Regions from separate parts of the Paenibacillus sp. sptzw28 genome, predicted to be linked through region 2. Evidence: riboswitches for the same ligand, from Rfam matches in the RefSeq annotation. Region 2 holds a riboswitch; the other holds the start of a gene.
The links. Region 2 has a riboswitch for cyclic di-GMP ahead of KZ483_RS05955 (GTP cyclohydrolase II). Riboswitches for the same ligand answer to the same signal wherever they lie in the genome.
Positions count from the first base shown of each region.

Region 1: another riboswitch for cyclic di-GMP. It lies ahead of KZ483_RS28970 (LamG-like jellyroll fold domain-containing protein); the one in region 2 lies ahead of KZ483_RS05955 (GTP cyclohydrolase II).

Region 1 covers NZ_CP080545.1:5,772,369-5,779,915, forward strand. The annotation lists partial or broken gene pyk (pyruvate kinase) at 1-211, opposite strand, end outside; gene KZ483_RS26710 (helix-turn-helix transcriptional regulator) at 341-1,135, shown strand; gene KZ483_RS26715 (DUF4362 domain-containing protein) at 1,154-1,627, opposite strand; gene KZ483_RS26720 (right-handed parallel beta-helix repeat-containing protein) at 1,779-3,014, opposite strand; partial or broken gene KZ483_RS28970 (LamG-like jellyroll fold domain-containing protein) at 3,072-3,983, opposite strand; cyclic di-GMP riboswitch class I at 3,965-4,052, opposite strand; gene KZ483_RS26725 (HAD family hydrolase) at 4,151-4,924, opposite strand; gene KZ483_RS26730 (DUF6262 family protein) at 5,189-5,446, shown strand; gene KZ483_RS26735 (MarR family winged helix-turn-helix transcriptional regulator) at 5,589-6,035, shown strand; gene KZ483_RS26740 (epoxide hydrolase family protein) at 6,113-7,339, shown strand; gene KZ483_RS26745 (DoxX family protein) at 7,528-7,547, opposite strand, start outside.
Region 2 covers NZ_CP080545.1:1,274,356-1,281,902, reverse strand. The annotation lists gene KZ483_RS05975 (ABC transporter permease) at 1-49, shown strand, start outside; gene KZ483_RS05970 (carbohydrate ABC transporter permease) at 70-948, shown strand; gene KZ483_RS05965 (beta-galactosidase) at 967-2,949, shown strand; gene KZ483_RS05960 (pentapeptide repeat-containing protein) at 3,010-3,885, shown strand; cyclic di-GMP riboswitch class I at 4,078-4,169, shown strand; gene KZ483_RS05955 (GTP cyclohydrolase II) at 4,351-5,103, shown strand; gene ribD (bifunctional diaminohydroxyphosphoribosylaminopyrimidine deaminase/5-amino-6-(5-phosphoribosylamino)uracil reductase RibD) at 5,120-6,217, shown strand; gene KZ483_RS05945 (hypothetical protein) at 6,208-6,528, opposite strand; gene KZ483_RS05940 (superoxide dismutase family protein) at 6,770-7,504, shown strand.

The DNA of each region.
Region 1 (7,547 bases), 1.6 Mb from region 2:
CCGGGCCTTTAATGTCAAGCATTGTTGCGACCGGCATGTTCAGCTTGGAAGCGACAGCGCGAACATTGATAATGCGCTGACGGTGATCGTCAAGCTCGCCGTGGGCAAGATTCAGTCTTGCAATATTCATACCCTCTTTGATCATATCCTCCAGTATATCTGAAGACAGACAAGCGGGTCCCATCGTACATACGATTTGTGTCTTTTTCATCGGTGGTTACACTCTCCTATGGGGTATTTCACTTCCTTTATTGTAAAAGAACGATTGCGGAAGATCGATGTACTATAGTACAGTAATTACACTATAGTACTGTGAGAACGGAAACGGAGAGCTTCACTTATGTTTAACATCTTTGAACTTCGGCAGGAACGAGGCATCCTTCGGCAGGAGCGCCGGACGCTTGGCGCCGATTGTTATACGCTTATCTGGGTGCGCTTCGGACAATGCAGCTTCGAATACAGAGGACAAACGGCCGTCTGCCGCAAGAACGAGCTGCTGCTTATTCCCGCAGGCGTCCCCGCCTCCGAGCTGAAGGGAAACGGCGGCATCCGCGAGAGCATGATGGTCCGCTTCAGTCCTTCCGGCGCGGAAGCTGCGGCGATTCTTCCCATTCTGGCCCGCACGGAACCGCTGCGCTGGATGACCCACATGCCGGAGCTGCTTCTGGATAAGCTGCTGCAGCTTGCCGAGCAGTGGACGGAGCAGGACCGTTATTTCACGGTGATGTGCGATGCCCTGCTGACAGAGCTTATCGTAACGGTGAACCGAGAGGTGGACGAGGGTGCGAAGGCGCCGTCGGCTATTCGGCATATCGAGCGAATGAAGCGGTTTATCGAAGAGCAGTACCGCAGTAAGATTACGAAGATCGAGCTTGGCGCAAGCGTCGGAGTCAGTCCCAATTACGCGGCAGCCTTGTTTCGCAAAGTAACGGGACTTACGATCAGCGAATACGTTCACCTTAGGCGCATGAAGACGGCACAATATATGCTGAGCCACTCCCACCTGTCGGTGCAGGAGATTTCGGACCATCTCGGGTACAGCGATCCCTCCTACTTTAACCGCGTCTTCAAGCGGACCGTCGGCAAGCTGCCGTCCGATATGCTTGCAGAACGGGAGCGTACAGGGCTGGTGTAGCTGCCGGGCACGGCAGTATCATTGCATTTGCGGAACAAATAACAGGAAATATTCCTTTCTATCCGGGTCGCTGTATCCGATATCGCGGTTACACTGACTTAATAAATATACCGTTCCATTGGCCTCCCCATAAGGACCGGTGCGTTTAATTATTGCCTTACAGGTTGCTGTTCTGACGCCTTTCCCTTGTCCTCCGAACGCATCCCATGAATTATCATAGGTATATTTAATCGCCTCTCCATTAAAATCCAGATCAGTATAGATCGGATCCCCTTCATCGGTATATTGGGCGATGCTTACTTGGCTCTTGAGCTTATTTTGAACATTCTGATGAAACTCCTCCAGTTTCCGGATGCCAGACAACCCTCCAGGGCCTGATACGACATATCCCGCTTTCTCAGCCTCGTGAAAGGTCAAATCAGAATGATTGGAAAACAAACTGCATGCAGTCAACATAATCATCGATACGAATAACAAGTATTTTTTACGCATTAAGCTTCGCCTCCCGCACAGATGGCAGCATCTACTCTTTCAGACGAAAATAATCCGGAATTGTTGCCTGAGAAAAAGGAGCAGCCGCGGCCGCCCCTTATGACTCTATTTTCAACTTTCCCCATGTACTCGTGTAACGCCCTGTAACAATTCAGTGTTGGAAGAACGCGCCGATGTTCGTGCCGTCCGGCGTTCCTGAGCCGATCAGTTCGCTTCCCTCCGCAAGCTTCAGGAAGTTCCCGAGGTTAGGGGAACCGTCCGCATTGCGGATTAATTCAGGCTTAAGGCTTATAAAGTCGGCGTCGCCGGCAGAAAGTCCCTTTGCATTAACACTTTTACTGTTTTGCCACCAGACATTTGTCTTCAGTACGTCGGTGCCGCTTATTTTATCGCTGGCGCCGCCCTTGTAAGATATGTTATTCATGAACACATGGGTGCCAACGGCGAAGTTGAAGTTACTTTGCCCGTTGCGCACAGACGTATTATTGGTGAGCTTAATCGATCCCGGGTTGCTGTTGTAAGTGAAGCCGTCTTGTTTATTCAGGTACGCAATGGAATTTATGACTATATGGTCTACGGCGATTTGACTGCCGCCCAATTTGAACCCGTTGCCGTCGCTGTTAGCTGTCGATACGCCCGATGAAGTCTGACCGTTGTGGTGGGCAACACTGTTCTTGATCGTTACCGGTGAAATGGGTCCTGTTTCTGTTTTAGTGAACAGATCCCAGCCGTCATCGGTGTTGTAGGCTGCGATGCAGCCGTCAAACACATTACCTGGCCCAAGCGTCAGCTTCGCGGCGAAGCCGTCGGCATCCTCTCCGTTGTCCGGATCGAAGTTATCGTGAGAGTAAGTGTTTATGATTACGTTATTGCTGGGCCATTCGCTTCTCGGAGCTGTCGAACTGTATGCGCTGAGCTGCAGCCCCGAATCCCGGTTGTTATGGACGTCGACGTTATCAATCCGGTTAAAGTGGCCTGATACGAAGATACCGTTATCGGCGGCTCCTTTAATTTCGAGCCCTTTGATCGTCCAGTAGCTGCCGTCGATTCGAATCCCCCTGTCGTTACTTCCGACATTGGTGAAGCTGTAAGGCTCCGAGGAAAAATCGAGCACAGGCTTCTCCGCTTCGAAGGGAACGATTTGTTTCCTGGCGTCCTGCGTACCGCTGTTCGACTGTATAATCCTGATTTCCGACGAATAAGAATACGTTCCGCCGCGCATGTAGATCACTCCTCCGGGCGGGAGCTTCGCGATAGCCGAGCTTAACGTAGTCGGACTGATCAGCGTCCCGGAATTACCGTCCAATCCATCCGGCGAAACATAGAAAACGCCGGGTGAAGCTGTATCGGAAGGAGCTGGAGCCGGTGGTTCAGTCGGGGCAGGCACCGGCCCGGGAGCGGGTTCAGTCGGCGATGTCTCATTGTAATAGCCCGTTACGTTGACATTGTCGAATTTGGCGAATGTCTTGTAAGCCACCAAGCCAACAGCTCCGGAAGTCAAGCTTGAATCATTAGCCGTTAACTGTAAGGTTCCATCTATGTACATGCTGATCGTTGTACCGTTCAATTCAAGCTTCACCGTATACCATGTGCCCTCAGCAAGCGGAAAATCCTTCGTTGACAGCGTTGTGGTTGAGCCGTCTATTTTCCTCCGAATCTCCAGTTTGCCTCCGTCGCTGTTAAATAAAGACGCCGCATAGAAATTGTTGCCGTCTTTATAACGTCCGGCTACATAAGTGCGGTTGCTGCCATTCCATTTGTCCACTTTAACTTTGGCTTCAACGGAATAATCCGTCCATGACTGGTCTCCAGCCATTGCCCGTCCCTCGTTCATACTGGATTGATAATAGACATAAGTACCACTGTCTCTCACAACAGACCAAGTACCCTTCTGAGCGGTCCAATTGCCAGCGGTACCGTTCTCAAAATCATCACTGAAGGTTGTGGCTGCTAGAACCGGAGCAATCATTAGCATGCCGCAATCAAGACAAAGGAAAGAACAGAAGCGGCGATTTTTGCTAATTTTTTTCGACCCATGAACATAACCCTCCTCAGGCGTTTTCGGAGAAAACGCAGCATCGTAAGCATAATCAGGCGTTTTCGGAGAAAACGCAGCATCGTAAGCATAATCAGGCGTTTTCGGAGAAAACGCAGCATCGTAAGCATAATCAGGCGTTTTCGGAGAAAACGCAGCATCGTAAGCATAATCAGGCGTTTTCGGAGAAAACGCAGCATCGTAAGCATAAACCCTGTAAATCTGATATTTTCCTTCTATCATCACGACAACAAAAAAGAACCCTCTATACTGACAGGAAGGTTCCGCTGATATCACCATCCTTCGGCGGCTGGCTGGCATGCGGCTTTCGCCGCAGAAGCCCCTTTAGCTTTGCGTCACTGGCTTTCACCAGGTTTGCCTTATCGAGATTGATCAAAAAATATGTAGAATCATGTCGAATCGCCTTTATTATACAGGAGGTGGGAGATATCTGTTTATGGTTCGAAGGATTTAATTATTAAACACAGTTATTTGGGGCTTACTTCATGATTTGATAGAACGATAAGGTCAAGCAGTTCCCGCAAATCGCTAATAATCATAGCCGGCTGATGGCCGGTATCGGGCCGGAAGCCTCTTCTGCTCAGCCATATTGCACGCCAACCCGCTTCCAGCGAGGTGATTACATCGTTCTCCCACGCATCGCCGATATATAAGCAGTGTTCTGGCAAATGTCCGGTAACCCGGCTGATATGCTCAAAGACACGCGGGTCCGGCTTCGCGATTCCTACCGCGTCGGATATAAAGATCCGGTCCTTAGGTACTAAACGGTCCAGCTTAAGGGCACGGATTTTGACCATCTGATGATCTACCGGTCCGTTGGTGAGAATTCCGACATCAAGACCGCGCTGCCGAAGAGCCGCTATTAACTCCTCCGCACCCGAGGACAGCATAATTTGCTGCTGCCCTTGCAAATAACGGGACTGAATGGCCGCCGCCGTCTCCTTGCTCATTTCAATGCCAAGCTCCCCGAATGCGAGAATCAGCCGCTGCATCCGTACATCCTCCAGGCTGAGCTTCCCCTCCTTGTAGCTGTCCCACAGCCGGTCGCTGTAGTGGCGCACTCTGCGGAACAGCGTCCCGAGCTCCAGCTCTGCGGCAGTTTCTGGAGACATGGTATCGGCGACGGCCGCCCGAAACGGCTCCAATTGGTCGTAAAGCGTATCGTCAAGGTCGAAGAAAACGGCCCTGATGTTCTGCAGGAAGTCCTTCATTTGTTCTTTCTCTCCTTTATTTTGAAGCATTTTATTAATCGTTCCGGTTACTTCAATAACTTCACGCTTGCCAAAAATTCTCGTACGTCATTCGGAGACTTTAGGATGATTATTTTCTTTTCATTCGATAAACTTTGAAGTTTTGCCAAAATCTTTGGCCTTTGTTTTGCTGGATTTTGCCAAGCCCATTTCAGAAATTGAGGGCTTAGCCTCTCCTCGCAGCCTTCGGAGAACAAGAAGGCAACATCATTTTCGGTAGACAAGACCGTGTAAAAAGAAAGGTGAGTGCTGGAAATGGCTAATTACGATCGTACAGCCCATCTGAAGAGCATCCAAGCCCAACGGAAGGCAAGCACCTTAGAGAAGGTAGGTCAGGCGATCTCACGCCTCTTACGAGTCAACAAGAGCATCAATTTCAATAGCCTATCAGAAGAATCGGGTGTCTCGCAAGCGAGTTTATATAACCATTCAAATATCCGCCAGAGGATTGAATACTTACGCTGTCAACAATTACAAGCACCTACTACGAAAAATTTTAGTTGCATTCATTGAGTTAACGGAGGTTAGTGACACAAGTAGAGAACATGATTTCGTTGAAACGGGGGCGTGAACCCAACGTCTTTAATCTGGTTGGAGTCTTGGTCAACTAAATTTACATTAGAAACTTATATAAATTTGTGATATAGTTTTATTCATGGAACCTAAAAATAACCTGACTGAGTTGAACGTTAGCGACTTCGCTATGGTGTTCGAAGATTTAACGAGGATTTTCATTCGGTTGCCGTCAATTGAAAAACTAAGCTTTACTACACTTTCCGTCCTGCACACGTTGTCCCTCAAGAGTCCCATGCGGCTTACTGAGTTGACAGTTAATGAACAAGTTACGCAGTCGGCAGTCACACAGCTGGTGACACGACTTGAACGTGACGGGCTCGTCGAGCGCCGACCAGATCCAAATGATGGCCGAGTCGTTCAAGTGCATATTACCGCGCTGGGGGCAAATGTTATTGATTCGCGTCGATTGGATCGCATTGCGCAACTTTCGAAATTCATGGAAGGGCTCACTCTGGAAGAAAAACAAGCAATTGCGTCCGCAATACCCGCATTGAGGCGTCTGGTCGAACTGGGAAATGATTCATAGTCTCCGCCGAGGTTGCCTTTTCCATTGTTCATACCCGGGTGGTCGAACGAAACAAACGAATACAAGGAGGAACATTTATGACAACAGCTCCTTTCGTGCTTGAACCGAGTCCGATCTACGTATCGGATGAGTTACTTGCTGATCTTCAAAATCGTTTAAAATCCACTAGATGGCCTCTCGATGCCGGTAATGATGACTGGTTTTACGGTGTTAGTCGGAACTACCTTGAGGAACTCGTCGACTATTGGATTAACGAGTTTGACTGGCGCAAATCCGAGAAGGCGATCAACGCCTACGAACACTATAAAGTAGATGTTGACGGAGTACCTGTGCACTTTATGCGTAAACCTGGCGTGGGGCCCAACCCTGTACCATTGATCCTGTCCCATGGCTGGCCCTGGACGTTCTGGCATTGGTCCAAGGTCATTGATCCACTAGCGGACCCTGGCGCATTCGGGGGCGATCCGGCTGAAGCATTCGACGTAATCGTGCCCTCACTTCCTGGCTTTGGATTCTCGGCGCCACTGCCAAACAACCCGGACATGAACTATTGGAAAATTGCCGATCTCTGGCATACGCTAATGACCGATACTCTCGGCTATGCGAAATACGCGGCAGGGGGATGCGATGTAGGTGCTCTCGTGACCGGTCAACTGGGACACAAATATAGTGACGAGCTCTACGCAATACATATCGGGTCTGCTCTAAAACTGAGCTTTTTTAATGGAGATCGCGCTTGGGATTTCTCTGGAGGCCGTCCCATTCCCGACAACATCACTGAGAAAATCAGATCGCAGATTTTGGAGATTGATCGCCGTTTCGCATCGCATCTCGCCGTTCACGTTCTTGATCCCGGCACACTCGCCTACGGACTGAGCGACTCGCCAGTTGGAATGCTCGCATGGATCCTAGAACGATGGGCCAAATGGAGTGACAATAACGGCAACGTCGAGAATGTCTTTACAAGGGACGACATCCTTACGCACGCAACAATCTTCTGGGTAAACAACGCAATCGAAACCTCGATGCGCGTCTATGCGAACAATAACCGTTATCCATGGACACCTGCTCATGATCGCTGGCCCGTAATTGAGGCACCAACCGGTATAACCTTTGTGGGCTACGAAAATCCGCCGGGTATCACGACCGAAAATCGCGTACCTAATTTTCTCGACAGCGATCGGGCTCCTTGGTATAAACATGTCAACATCACAGCCCACGAACATGGTGGACACTTCATCCCCTGGGAAATTCCGGACAAGTGGGTTGAGGATTTGCGCCGCACCTTCCGAGGACGTCGATAAAAGATTCAACAGGATCGAGCTTTCAATAAAGGATCGCGGTTCTTTGGTCGTTTACGATAATTAAACATAAAGTATTCCACATATTAGTCATGCATAATATGTAGAACCCTTTATGTTATTTGATTTTCTTAAGTTTAGGTCTTGATAATTTTCAGTCTACTACTTTATTTTCTTCTAACACCAGCTTTTTACGAATTAGTGGTTCGGG
Region 2 (7,547 bases):
TTTCTCATACCGGATGGTGTACAAATTTGCCAACTATCGGATTTTCTAAAGAAAGAAGAGGAGAGAATCATGTATAATAAAACGACCGGGTACAAAATCTTCAACGGCTTCAATCATCTCTTCCTGATTGTCATGTCCCTAATTTGCATACTGCCGCTTCTTCATGTATTGGCGGTGTCTTTCAGCGGTAAATCAGCCGCAACTGCTAATATCGTCAACCTTTGGCCGGTGGACTTCACGATAGAATCATATAAACAGACGATCGATAATCCGGCATTTATAAGAGCGCTGTTTTACTCCATCTACCGGACCGTTCTCGGAACCGCCATCGGCATGGCTGTCATCATTTTTGCAGGATATGCGTTGTCGAAGCGTTATACGGAATTCAAGAGCCGGAACGTCTATATGTGGTTTTTCGTATTTACGATGCTGTTCTCCGGCGGATTGGTGCCGGGCTATATTCTGATTACAAATCTGCATCTTATCAACACGATCTGGGCGCTCGTTCTGCCGTCCGCGCTTAGTGTATACAATATGATTCTGCTCATGAACTTCTTCCGCACGATTCCGGCCGAGCTTGAAGAGGCTGCGCTTATCGACGGGGCGGGGCTGTTTCGAATCTTGTTCAGCATTCACCTGCCGGTATCTCTCCCTGCGCTGGCTACAATAACACTCTTCACGGTCGTAGGTCATTGGAATTCCTGGTTCGACGGGCTGATTTATATGATGGACACAAAGAAATATCCGCTCGCCACCTTCCTTCAAACCGTTGTCGTACAGCAGGATTTCAGCAAGATGAGCATCAACCCCGAGGATATGGCCAACTTGTCGCAGCGAACCGTAAAAGCAGCGCAGATCTTTATCGGGGCGCTTCCCGTCCTGATCATTTATCCGTTTTTGCAAAAATATTTCGTAAAAGGCATTGTGCTGGGAGCGGTGAAAGAATAGAGAAGGAGCTGCTTAATCGTGACATTCAATTTACCTGCCGCAGCGTTTCGCTGCGCTCCCAATACCTATATGGACATGACCGGCGCGAACAGATTTCGGATGGAAACCACTCCGCAAGGCGGGAGCATCAGTCTGGATGCGAAGCAGTATGATTCAAGCATCTGGACGGACTATGGTTTTGTAACGGCCGATGTGTACCATGAATCGCACGACGTTCTCGTCGTGCTGTTCTCCTTCGATGATGAAGCAAGCCGCTCGATTAGCGTCCATTATGGCATACTGCCCCGAGTTCCGACGAGGATCTGCCTGCCTTTGACCGCGCTGAAAGGGGAAAAGCTGTTCCTTGACCGCTTTCCCGGCGTCATGCAATCCGTCATTCGAGGAGATGCGTTCGTAGACCGGAGCCTGATCACCCGGCTCACCATCTCGACCATCCCTTCTGTCGCTTCAAGAAGTCTGGAAATATCCGGTCTGTCCCTCAGCCCGTCCGTTCCGCAATTCCAATATGAAAATAAGCCCTATGTCGATGAGCTGGGACAGCTTGCCGGTAAGGATTGGCAGGGAAAGACGGCTAACCCCGAACAGCTCGCATCCGATTTGACGGAGGAGTGGCAGCTTTCGCAAATAAACAGTACGTTTCAAACGGATCTCGGACGATTCGGCGGGTGGAAACGGCTGCGCTTTGAGCCGACCGGTTTTTTCCGGACGAAGCATGACGGTAAGCGGTGGTGGTTCGTCGACCCCGATGGTTACGCCCTATTCAGCGCGGGGATGGACTGCATTCACCCTTCCGATCATATGAGGATTTCCGGCATGGAGCATCTCATTCCGCCGCTTCCGGACAGGGACGGCCCGTTCCGCGATGCTTGGTCACAGCAAGGATACAGCTTCTCGGTTGCGAATCTGATCCGCGTATTCGGAGAGGAATGGCGGGAGAAATGGGCTGATTTGACGGAGCATCGAATGAAGCAATGGGGGTTGAACACGATCGGCAATTGGTCCGCTCCCGATTATATCCGTCAATCCGAACTTCCTTATGTCTATCCGATGGACGGCTTCCCGGCTACGGAGAAGACTATTTTCCGGGATTTCCCGGATGTGTTCAGCCCGGAATATGAGCGGAATGCAGAAGCGTTCTCTAGACAATTGATCCCGATGCGGGAAGACCCCCGCCTGATCGGTTATTTTATGCGGAACGAGCCCCATTGGGCATTTGTCGACGGTTTGGATTTGACAGGACAGATGCTGAAGTCTGAGGTCCGTTTTGCAAGCAAATTGCAGTTTGTGGAATGGCTGATTGAGAGATATGATACCGTTGACGGCTTGAATGCCGCTTGGGGGACTTTATACGAGCGGTTCGAGGATTTATACGAGACTGGGTCTGCTGAATGGACGGATCACCCGGGACGCAAGGAAGATTTCACCGCCTTTAACCGTATACTTATCCGGCGGTATGTGGAAGTGCCTGCAAGAGCTTGTAAGATGGCGGACCCTAACCATTTGAATTTGGGAATGCGGTATGCATGGGTAGGCAGCGACGACGTGCTGGAAGGATGCGAGGCATTCGATGTGTTCTCGGTCAATTGTTATCAATTCGCCCCGGAACGCAGCATGATTGAGCATATCAGCAAACGGCTGGACAAGCCGGTCATGATCGGCGAGTTCCATTTTGGGGCTGCCGACGTCGGCATGCTGGCCTACGGTATTCGGGCAGTTGCGACCCAGGATGACCGCGGCTTGGCATACCGGTACTTTGTAGAGCAGGCGGCTTCCATACCGGAACTGATCGGGGTTCATTATTTCCAGCTGAACGACCAACCTGTGTTAGGACGCTTCGACGGCGAGAACTATCAAATTGGGGTTGTGGATGTATGTCAACAGCCTTATCGTCCTTTTGTCGAGGCCATGAAACAGGCGCACGAACGGATGTATAATATTCGTACCGGAACGGCGGAACCCTGTGCTAATTCCCCGGTTGAAATACCGAAAACGGGATTCTGATTCACTGAGTTATGCAAGCACTGAGTACTGTGTTATGCCGGAACTGAAGGAGACCAGACAATGTCTAATAATCAAGAATCTTCTGGGCTTTTCCAGGGCGGCAGCCGGCTCCTTCTGCAAGCCGACTGCGAGGCATGCTTCGGCTTGTGCTGTGCTGCCCTGCCGTTCTCGGCTTCGGCAGACTTCGCAATTGACAAAGCTGCCGGGCAGCCCTGCCAAAACCTGCAGCCGGACTTCCGCTGCGGCGTTCACGGCAGTCTCAGGCAGCTGGGCTTCCCAGGATGCACTGTTTATGATTGCTTTGGCGCGGGGCAGCAGGTTTCCCAAGTGACCTTCGGCGGGCAGGACTGGCGGCAAGCCCCGGAAACCGCAAAACAAATGTTTGAAGTATTTCCGGTCATGAGGCACCTCCATGAACTCCTTTGGTATCTGAGTGAAGCGCTATCGTTTCCGCCAGCCCGTGTGATGCGGGATGCTCTCCGTTCTGCCCTGGAAGAAACGGAGCGCCTTACTCATCTTGCTCCCGATTCACTAATCGAACTGGATGTTGCCGAATATCGGGCAGATGTCAACGCTTTGCTCGTGGAGGCCAGTGAACTTGTCAGAGCCGAAGCACTTCGCTCCCTGAAGGGCTCCCCGAACCGTCGCAAGACGTACGGCCGAGGGGCTGACCTTATCGGTGCGAAGCTGAAGGGGGCCGATCTTAGAGGCGCCAATTTGAGAGGGGCTTACCTTATTGCAGCCGACCTCAGAGGTGCCGACCTGAGAGCGGCTGACCTTATTGGAGCTGATTTCCGGGATACTGATCTCAGAGGCGCTAACCTTACTGAAAGTATTTTTCTCACACAAGCTCAGGTGAACGCTGCCAAAGGGGATATGACTACAAAACTGCCCCCGTCACTTATTCACCCGGCGCACTGGTCCTCCCTCGAATAATAGGTAGGTCAGCACGGACCCTATCGACTGATGTCGAAAAATCATGATTATTCTTGCTTTTCTTGAATTTGTATCTTATATTCATTGTGTAGTCAGTTAAACATGCTTTAGAGTATAATGACATTTTTTACTAATTTTTACCTGCCCTTTCGCAGTGATTGCGGCGGCAGGAGTGCTTTTTTGAAATATTTCGTACGATAATGGCAAACCCGCTGAAAAGCGGCGACGCAAAGCTAAAGGGGCTAATGCGGATCAAATATCCGCTATGCCAGCCAGCTACCGAATACGACGGCTCAGCCCCGTCTATTCACTCTCACGTGTAGACGGGTTTTTTTGCCGTCCGCGGAAGATCTGCCCAAGCTGAATAACTATCAGGAGGTGCGGTGACAGGTAAGCAAAGTGATTTCAGTTGAGAGACGGGGCCATCATACCACCGATAACTATACAAACAGAGGAGATGGATTCATGAATAAGAACCAGGTTAACAATGCTCTGGCTGATAAAACAACTATTCTAAAACAACAGCAAAGTCCTGATATAGCTCTTGTAGGCCCGGTGAGGCTTCCTGTTCAATTGGACGACCAGGAGATCGATTTCAAATGGTATTCCTGGCTGAATTTAGGCAGCGCTTCCATGCAGATGGATGATGTACTCAAATTTTTACCTCATGCAGAATTAGCTTCCTACCAACAATCCTCCGTGCTTGTATACGGTGATTTTGCCAATAGAGAGAATGCCTTAATCCGGATGCACAGCATTTGCCACACGGGAGATATATTTGGAAGTAAACGATGCGATTGCGGCTATCAATTACGGAAATCCATGCGAATGATTGTCGATAACGGCTGCGGGGCATTATTCTATTTGGCCAATCACGAGGGCCGTGGAATTGGACTTTTTTCCAAATCATTAGCTTATATCCTGCAGGATGAAGGATGCGATACTGTAGAGGCAAATCTTAGTCTTGGCTTCGCTGACGATCAAAGATCCTATGAAGAGGCGATACGCGTACTCCAAGGTTTGCGGCAAAAACCGGTAAGTTTAATAACGAACAATCCCAGGAAATTGCAGTCATTGCGGGAAAAAGGTCTCTTAACCGATAACCATGTATCCATTTGGGGGGATGTATCCAAGCACAACACTCGTTATTTGGCAACGAAGGTTGAAAAATCGGGTCATATTTATAACGCTATGACTGAAAGCGTCAAACTGGGATGAGGAGCCGGATTACAACATGAACTCAGACCAACATTTTATGAAACTCGCATTGGACATGGCGGCTACGGCGATTGGAAAAACGAATCCGAATCCGGTTGTTGGCGCCATCATCGTTAATGATGGACAAATTGTCGGCCTCGGCGTTCATCGTAAGGCGGGTGAACCCCATGCTGAGGTGCACGCTTTCCAAATGGCAAGCGGCCATACAAGGGGAGCAACATTGTACGTTACGCTGGAGCCTTGCTCTCATTTCGGGAAGACCCCTCCTTGCGCAGAACTGATTCGAAGCTCCGGGATCGCACGGGTTGTTGTGGCCATGCAGGATCCGAATCCGATGGTTGCCGGACGCGGCATTCAATTGCTGCGAGAGGAGGGAATCGAGGTCGAGGTTGGCGTACTGGAATCGGAAGCCAGACGACTCAATGAACAATTCGTGCATCATATGACACACCGGCGGCCTTTTTTCATCTCCAAGGCTGCTATGACCTTGGACGGGAAATTAGCTGCGTCAACAGGGCATTCCAAGTGGATCACAGGCGAGGAAGCACAGCTTGAGGTACATCAAATAAGGAACGAGGTCGACGCCATATTGGTCGGGATAAATACGGTATTGACCGATAATCCTCACCTGACCACCCGTTTGCCGGAAGGGGGAAAGAATCCCATCCGTATTATCCTTGATTCGCAGTTGAGGCTGCCGGATGATGCCCATGTAACCGACTGTTCGGAGGTTCAAACTTGGGTTGTCACCAAGTTGGATGCTGACCCGGAAAAAGTATATAAGCTGGAACAGATGGGAGTTGAAGTGCTGTCCGTCCCTGAAACCAGGTTCGGATTGGATCTGCATGCGCTTTCGGATATTTTGCACCGCCGGGGAGTAACCTCTCTACTGGTGGAGGGTGGGAGCGAAGTAAACGGCTCATTTCTACGCGCTAATCTTATTGACAAGTGGATAATTTATATCGCTCCGAAGGTATTGGGGGGACGGCATTCCATTACACCCTATGGGGGTGAAGACTTAGAATTGATGGATGAAGCGATCAAGGTTAAGGTCCATTCCGTTCGACAATGCGGCGAAGATATTTGCATTACGGCCTATCCTGCTTACAACTGAAAGCCCACGATCTCTGTATCAGAGTAGTAGCGAATTGCTTTTCCCTTTTTTTCAGCATACTCAATTTCTCTTCTTGTACTGCTACCTATGTAACCATCAACGTCAATGACGAATATTTCATCGGAAATATCGATTTTCCGGAAATGTAAGTTTCCGAGTAATTGAGCCTGTTCTTGTGTGATTTCAACCTCTTCACTCTGCTCAAAGAAGGCAAGGCTGATTACTATATTTCCTTGAAGTGTAAGAAATGCGTTTGCTTGTTCAAATTGATTTTTGAATTTGGTAGAGCCGCACAAAGTTATAATCTTCATAATTAAGCCTTTCTCGGTTAATCGACTTGTTCTTCTGTCTATTTGAATACAAGTAAAAACAGTCGGCTTCACGTTCATCGGTGATTCACCGTTACCATCGGTTGGTAAAAATAAAAAACAGGCTCAATTTCGCCGCTACTCTATTATAGCTAAGCCTGATGAAAAACTCGATATTACAATAAAGGATGTGATTGGCGCTTCTTTGTAATCCAAATACTTAATCATCGGAGGATGAGAACTGATGAGTGAAAAGAATTATTCTATTAAACACCTTGCCGTATCATTCTTATGCGGATCGGTATTCTTCTCTGGCGTGGCACTAGCCGCCGGCGACAAGATCGAAGCAAACCTGGACAGGGTATCGCTTTTCGTTCAGGGAGAAAACAAATCTTCAGCGGACGGCCTATACGATAACGGCGGCACTCAGGTGCCTGAATCGCTGGACTACCGCGGTACAACCTATGTACCGGTTCGCATGGTGAGCAGCCTGCTCGGTCAACCCGTGTATTGGGAAGGTAACGGGAGATCCGTTTCCATCGGGGCTCCGACAGCCACTTTTGTGGATGCCAAAGGACAAACCATTGGCAGTGCCGTCTTAAAGCAGCAAGCGAACGGCGTGGAAATCACCGTGAAAGTATCCGGCTTGACGCCAGGCAAGCATGGTATCCACATTCACGAAAGCGCATTTGCAGGAAGCAACTTCAAGATGGCAGACGGCCATTTCAATCCGGAAGTAAAAAAGCACGGACTTCTAAATCCCGAAGGCCATCACCTAGGCGACCTGCCGAATCTGGTCGTAGGCGAGAACGGCACAGCCGAGGCGACCTTTCTGGTCGAGAATGCCACGCTGGAACCCGGCAAGACCGATTCGCTGCTGGGACGTTCCATCATTATTCATGCCGGTGAGGACGATGAAATGACCGATCCGGCCGGTAATTCCGGCGATCGTGTCGCCGGCGCCAATATCCCGATGTGAAACGACCGTTGATTGCAGCACTCTGTATTTCGTTGTGAACGGA